DNA from 3 places in the Vagococcus carniphilus genome. Region 1 is predicted to be linked to each of the others. Evidence: predicted binding sites of a transcription regulator. Region 1 holds the regulator's gene; each other region holds the start of a gene.
The links. Region 1 encodes LexA, which represses DNA repair genes until DNA is damaged. Its sites were predicted from a motif close to CNAACANNTGTTNG; they were not measured.

Region 1 (2,280 bases):
CCTGGGTGTCCTGAATTGGCTTTTTGAATCATGTCTAAACTTAGTGTACGAATGGTGTTAACACCTAATTGATCTATTGAATCGAACTTCATAAAATACATCCTCCTATTTAGGTTTAATTTACCTTTATTATATTCTAACGCTAATGAGACTTTTTTGCAAGGCTTTTCATATATAAATCAAAAAAGAAGGGACTACTTATCTTCCATGAAGTCCCTTATCTTTTTGAATTTCTTTTAATTTATCAGGTGTCACATCGTTACCTTCAGTATCAACAACCTTCATTCCTTCTATATGATTACGCATCCCACCTCTAAAGCGAGCTAAGTACTCTTCACGTAATAAAGCTTGTTCTTTTTTTTCTGTATCGGTTAAGCCAGTTGTAGTTTTTGATTTTTTAGCTAGCTCATTAATACGGGCTAATTTTTCTTTTGATAACATTTATTCTCTCCTTAAACATTAATACGTACCTATAATTTTAGCTTAATTCCGAAAAAATTACAATTAATTCTCCCCTTAAAAAAGCGAACACCCGTTTGATTTTATTTTAAAAATATGATACACTCAAAAAAAAGAAAAGAGGCCGACTTATGACAAAGAAACAATCTTCGAGACAGGTTGACGTCTTACGATATATCTATGAACAAGTTGAAGAACGTGGCTATCCACCTACCGTTAGAGAAATCGGTGAAGCCGTTAATTTATCTTCAACATCAACTGTTCATGGTCATCTATCACGTCTAGAGAAAAAAGGACTTATTTTAAGAGATCCAACTAAACCAAGAGCTATTGAATTGACCTCCGAAGGATTAGACGTTATTGGTGTAAAACCGACAACGATTCCAATGCTTGGTGTGGTAACAGCTGGTGAGCCTATCTTAGCAGTTGAAGAAGCTTCTGATTTTTTCCCTCTACCACCTGATTTAAAATATGAAGAAAATTCTTTATTCATGTTAACAATTCGTGGCGAGAGCATGATTAATGCCGGAATTTTTGATGGTGATCATGTTATTGTAAGAAAACAATCAGTTGCTAATAATGGTGACGTTGTTATTGCTATGACTGATGAAAATGAAGCAACTTGTAAGAGATTTTTTAAAGAAACTAATCATATCCGATTACAACCTGAAAATGATACATTAGAACCTATTATTTTAGATGATGTTTCTATCCTCGGAAAAGTTGTTGGACTATATCGTAATCATATTTAAAAAATAAAGCAAAATTTGCTTTATTTTTTTCTTTACAAAAAGAACGTTTGTTTGTATAATATAAATACGAACAGATGTTCTAAATTAATTAGGAGTGATCAATAATGGAAGCTATAAGAAGATACGGATTGTTGTTAATTGTTTTAATGTTGGGAATTGTCTTAGGTACTTTTGGTTGGCAAGCCGCTTTGGTCGTTTTAACTCCCCTGTTTATGATTTGGTTAATGCTTTGGGATGAAAAAAGTTATAAGAGAAAACAATATAAACGTTATACAGAAGAAAAACAGCAATATGCTTATAGAAACAGCCGATAAAGATATCGGTTGTTTTTTATTTATACACTTTATCCACTCGAAATACATAATTAATGAATTTTTATTCATATTTTTAAATATTTTTTTATAAAAAAACGTAATCTATAATGATTATTATTATAAAAAGCCTATAATTAAGTTTTTTTGAATTTAAAAAAATCATATCGTTTGCTTTATTTTTATAAATATTTTAGTATAAAGGATGTAATTAAATAATTTTAAGGAGAGGATATTATTGACGCTAGAGTTAATAAAAATGATTATTTTTATTCTACTAGGCACCAAGGTGGCAGGTCATCTTTGTAATCGATTCAACTTGCCTGTCGTATTTGGTGAATTAACACTAGGTCTATTACTTGGACCCGCCATTTTAAACATGGTACAAGAAACAGATGGTATTGCCATGTTTTCTGAAATAGGAATTATCTTACTAATGTTTTTAGTTGGATTAGAAAGTGACTTAAACTTACTCAGGCGGTATTTAAAACCTGCCATTATAGTCGCCACGTTTGGTGTCTTCGTACCATTTATTTTCATCGCAATTCTCGGTCATCTAATTGGCATGGGAACTCCAGAATCATTCTTTTTAGGCATCATTTTTAGTGCCACATCTCTTAGTATTACCGTACAAGTTCTGAAAGAATACGATTATTTAGATAATGAAGCAGGTTCTATTACTTTAGGGGCCGCTATTCTTGATGATACCCTCGTAGTTATTCTCATTAGTATTTTCACAGCTGTTGTTACCTTTGATG
Region 2 (2,280 bases), 1.1 Mb from region 1:
TGGAGAAAAAATAAAAGAAGAACGACTTAAAAGAGAGTGGACTCAAGAATATTTAAGCACTCTACTTAATGTCTCGAGACCAACTGTTTCTAGTTGGGAAGTTGGACGAAATTATCCTGATTTAGAAACAATTATCTTAATTAGCGACTTACTTGAAATTCCTCTTGATAACTTGCTAAGAGAAGACACTGAAATCGTAAAAGACGTTACAAAAGAAATGAAGCGAAATAAATACTACCGTTTAATTTTAAAAATAAGTGCCGCTATTGTGTTAGTTTTTTTACTATTCAATTTAGTCTTAAAAGTGAATCAACAAAGATACCTAAGTAATTTAAAAGAACTGGGTTGGCAAATTTTACAGATAGACAAAATAAATCAAACTACTGACAAACAATTTGAGCTTATAGAAGGTGACACTGATTATTATGTCAATTTAGCTTCACCACGCATTGGCTTAAAAATGATAACAAGAAAAGACAATCTAGTAATAGAAGTCAAAAATGAATCACATATAGAGTTAATTATCTCAAAAGATAACGATCCAACTGCTAATGAAAATATCAATGTTAAAGTTAGGAAAAATTTGATTCTTTCTGATAAACCTTTTGATAATTTTCAACTAACAAGTGAGCAGACAAACGACTCTGTTTTAGACTATATTTCTAAAAATAAAAAAGAATATCAAGAGATGATTGATAACACCTTATTAAAACTAAACGAAATTAAAAAGTCTTAGATTGCTAAGACTTTTTTTGGTCTAAAAGAATGGATTTCCGTATTTTTCACAATAGTTATAAAAACCATATTGATTCATATACATTGTTTTTTCAATTGCTTCAGTGCTGTCAAATTCAATAGCTTCTAAAATTAGTTTTGTAAATTCATTAGGTGCAGTTCCGTTAGCAGTCACTAATTGTTGATCTCTGACAGCTTGCTGCTCCATAAAGTTAGCGCCATTTGTGTAATTCTCAAATGATTCCCATAAATAAAGAGAATTTCCTGTGTGCTTGTGATCATTTAAAAGGCCATTTCTAGCCAAATAATCAACAGCACCACATATTGCACCAACTGTTACTTCTCCTTCTAAATAGTTCTTAACTAAAGTAAATAGCGCTTTATTTTCAATCCCCCATGAGTTCCCACCGACCATAATAAACAAGTCAATTTGCTTTGGTAATTCGTCCATTAAAAAATCTATTTTAGTTGTAAATCCACCAATAGAGGTTACTTCTCTTTGAATGGAAGCTGTCTTCACTATCCAGTCTTCTTTTTTGTTTAACGTACTCGAAAGATAGGCACCTTCCCAATCGGCATAATCATCTAATAAGAAAAAAATAGCAGTCTTCATTATCAATCTCCTCTAATCATTATTTACTTAATTATAAAAGATATTTTTAACTCTTTCAAGAACACACGTTCCTGTTTTTAATCAAATTATAATCAAAAAAACTACTTATCATTTTCGATAAGTAGTTTTTCATATTATTCTTTAATTAATGTTTCAAGTCCAACAATCATCATTTCATCAAATGTTGATTGACGTTCTTCTGATGTTGTTTCTTCGCCTGTAATCATGTGATCACTCACTGTCATTAAAGCAAGAGCTTGAACACCATATTTAGAAGCTAAGTAGTATAAAACAGCTGCTTCCATTTCAACACCTAAGACACCATGTTTACCTAATTTGAAGGTATCTGATAAATCATCTTTATAGAAGCTATCATCTGATAAGACGTTACCAACGTGAATGTTAAAGCCTTTTTCTTTAGCAACATCATAAGCTGTTGAAAGTAAATCATAATCAGCAATTGGAGCAAATGTGTGATTTGGGAAATCAGCTTTCATAAAAGCTGAATTAGTAACAGCTGCTTGAGCTAATACTAAATCACGTACATGAACGTCTTCATTTAAAGCGCCACATGTTCCTACTCGCATTAATTTTTTAACATCATACTCACGAATTAATTCATTTGTATAAATAGAAGCTGATGGAATTCCCATACCTGTTCCTTGAACAGATACTTTATGTCCTTTGTAAGTTCCTGTATAGCCAAGCATACCACGAACTTCATTGTAACAAACAGGATTTTCTAAGAATTTTTCTGCAATATATTTTGCTCTTAAAGGGTCACCTGGTAATAAAATTTTGTCTGCGATATCGCCTTTTTTAGCACCAATATGTACACTCATGTTATCGCTCCTTAAATTCTTTCTAATGTACGTTTCACTAACTCTTTAAAGTCAGCTTTCACGCGTTCAGTTGTTTCTACTACTTCTTCA
Region 3 (2,280 bases), 1.1 Mb from region 1:
CAGAAACATAAACAATTTGATTAACATGTTCTTCAAATTCTTCTAATTTTAATGGACGATTATCTAGAGCACTAGGTAATCTAAAACCATAATCTACTAACATTTGTTTTCTCGCTCTATCCCCATTATACATTCCTCGAACTTGAGGCATTGTTACGTGAGACTCATCCACCATAATTAAAGAATCTTCTGGAAAGAAATCAATTAATGTATAAGGTGGTTCTCCTTCGTCTCGTCCTTCCATATGACGAGAGTAATTTTCAATACCTGAGCAATAGCCCATCTCACGCATCATCTCAATATCATAGTTCGTTCGTTGTTCAAGGCGTTGTGCTTCTATCAATTTTTCATCTTCTCTTAAATCTTTTAGTCGAACATCTAATTCATCTTGAATTCTTGTAATAGCTTTTTCCATTTGTTCTTCATTTGTCACAAAATGAGTAGCCGGGAAAATAGCCACATGTTCTGTATCTGACATAATTTCACCAGTTAATGCATTTACTTCTCTGATTCTATCAATCTCATCACCAAAAAATTCCACACGAAGAGCTTGTTCATCTCGAGAAGCTAAGAATATTTCTACTACGTCTCCTCGAACTCTAAAGCGTCCCCGTTGGAAATCAATATCATTTCTGTCAAACTGAATATCTACCAATTCTCTTAATAGTTGATCTCTTTCCATCTCCATCCCAACACGTAAAGACAGAACTTGCTCTTGGTATTCTTTTGGATCTCCTAATCCGTAAATACAAGAAACAGAAGCAACCACAATCACATCGTTTCTCTCTAGCAATGAACTAGTAGCTGAGTGACGTAATTTATCAATTTCATCATTCACACTTGAATCTTTTTCGATATAAGTATCACTTGAAGGAACATACGCTTCTGGTTGATAATAATCGTAATAACTAACAAAATATTCAACAGCATTATTTGGAAAAAACTCTTTAAACTCACTATATAATTGACCTGCTAACGTTTTATTATGAGCAATAATCAAGGTAGGTTTGTTGACTTCTTTAATCACATTTGACATCGTAAAAGTTTTACCCGATCCTGTCACACCTAGTAAAATCTGAGCTTTTTCTTTTTTATTTATATTATCTACAAGGGTTTTTATTGCCTCTGGTTGATCACCAGATGGCTCATATTTCGAAACCAAATCAAAGGTATGATCAGTACTTCTTTCTATCATAATTTCATTCTCCTTTGGTTGTATATTGACCTTTTTATTTTACCATAGCGAACATATTTTCGCCAATTGAAACGCCTAAAAAAATCGGTCATTCATATGGCTTTTCTTTTTAAATTAAAAGAGTACAATAAAGGTGTAGTCAAATTATGAGAGGATGATTAAATTTATGTCAAAAGAAATTTCTATCGAACAAATCAAACAATTTAATAATAAATATCATTCTGTTCCTAGTCATTTAATCAGTCAGCGAGCAGTTATGAAAAATGGGATTTTAGCTTCATCTGAAAATCAAGCTTCTATCGTCAAAAATAATCCTGTGTTTTCTATTGATTTAGATACAGGGGATGTCTCAAATCAAAAACAAAGTGGACGGTGCTGGATGTTTGCAGCCTTAAACACTTTCCGTCACCAAATAAGTCAAACCTTCCATATTAAAGATTTTGAGTTATCTCAAAATTATACTTTCTTCTGGGATAAGTTTGAAAAAGCTAACTATTTTTATGAAAATATTTTAGCTACTAGTAACGAATCTTTAACAAGTCGAAAGGTTGCTTTCCTTTTACAAACACCCCAACAAGACGGTGGACAATGGGATATGTTAGTAGCAATCATTCAAAAATATGGTATCGTTCCAAAACAAATTATGCCAGAAACTTTCAGCAGTTCTCAAAGTCGTGAAATAAATGATTTTCTCAATAAAAAATTAAGAAAAGATGCTGTCACTTTAAGAAAAATGGTATCAGACAGCAAAACAAGCGAAGAAATTGCTCAAGTAAAAGAAAGAATGTTGCAAGAAATTTACAATTTATTAGCAACAAGTCTTGGTACTCCACCAGACTCATTTGATTTTTCTTATGTCGATACTGATGGAAATTACCAGTTGAAACAAAACCTAACACCTCAATCTTTTTATGATGAATTTATTGGTCGAGATTTAGCAGATTATGTTAGTGTCATTAACGCACCAACTGCTGATAAACCATATAATCATATGTATTCAGTTGAACTTTTAGGTAATGTTGTTGGTGGAAAAGAAGTTCGTCACTTAAATGTTGATATTGAAACATTTAAAAAATTAGCTATCG

Region 2: a site for LexA is predicted at 1,407-1,420, ahead of H9L18_RS00520 (type 1 glutamine amidotransferase family protein). Genes of this name have one in related genera too.
Region 3: a site for LexA is predicted at 1,244-1,257, ahead of uvrB (excinuclease ABC subunit UvrB). Genes of this name have one in related genera too.

The regions. Positions count from the first base shown of each region.
Region 1 is NZ_CP060720.1:2,070,028-2,072,307, forward strand. Features, by position in the region: gene tkt (transketolase) at 1-92, opposite strand, end outside; gene H9L18_RS10190 (DUF896 family protein) at 199-441, opposite strand; gene lexA (transcriptional repressor LexA) at 591-1,211, shown strand; gene H9L18_RS10200 (hypothetical protein) at 1,316-1,525, shown strand; gene H9L18_RS10205 (cation:proton antiporter) at 1,761-2,280, shown strand, end outside.
Region 2 is NZ_CP060720.1:106,577-108,856, forward strand. Features, by position in the region: gene H9L18_RS00515 (helix-turn-helix domain-containing protein) at 1-736, shown strand, start outside; gene H9L18_RS00520 (type 1 glutamine amidotransferase family protein) at 758-1,348, opposite strand; gene deoD (purine-nucleoside phosphorylase) at 1,483-2,190, opposite strand; gene H9L18_RS00530 (purine-nucleoside phosphorylase) at 2,202-2,280, opposite strand, start outside.
Region 3 is NZ_CP060720.1:928,841-931,120, reverse strand. Features, by position in the region: gene uvrB (excinuclease ABC subunit UvrB) at 1-1,195, opposite strand, end outside; gene H9L18_RS04655 (C1 family peptidase) at 1,362-2,280, shown strand, end outside.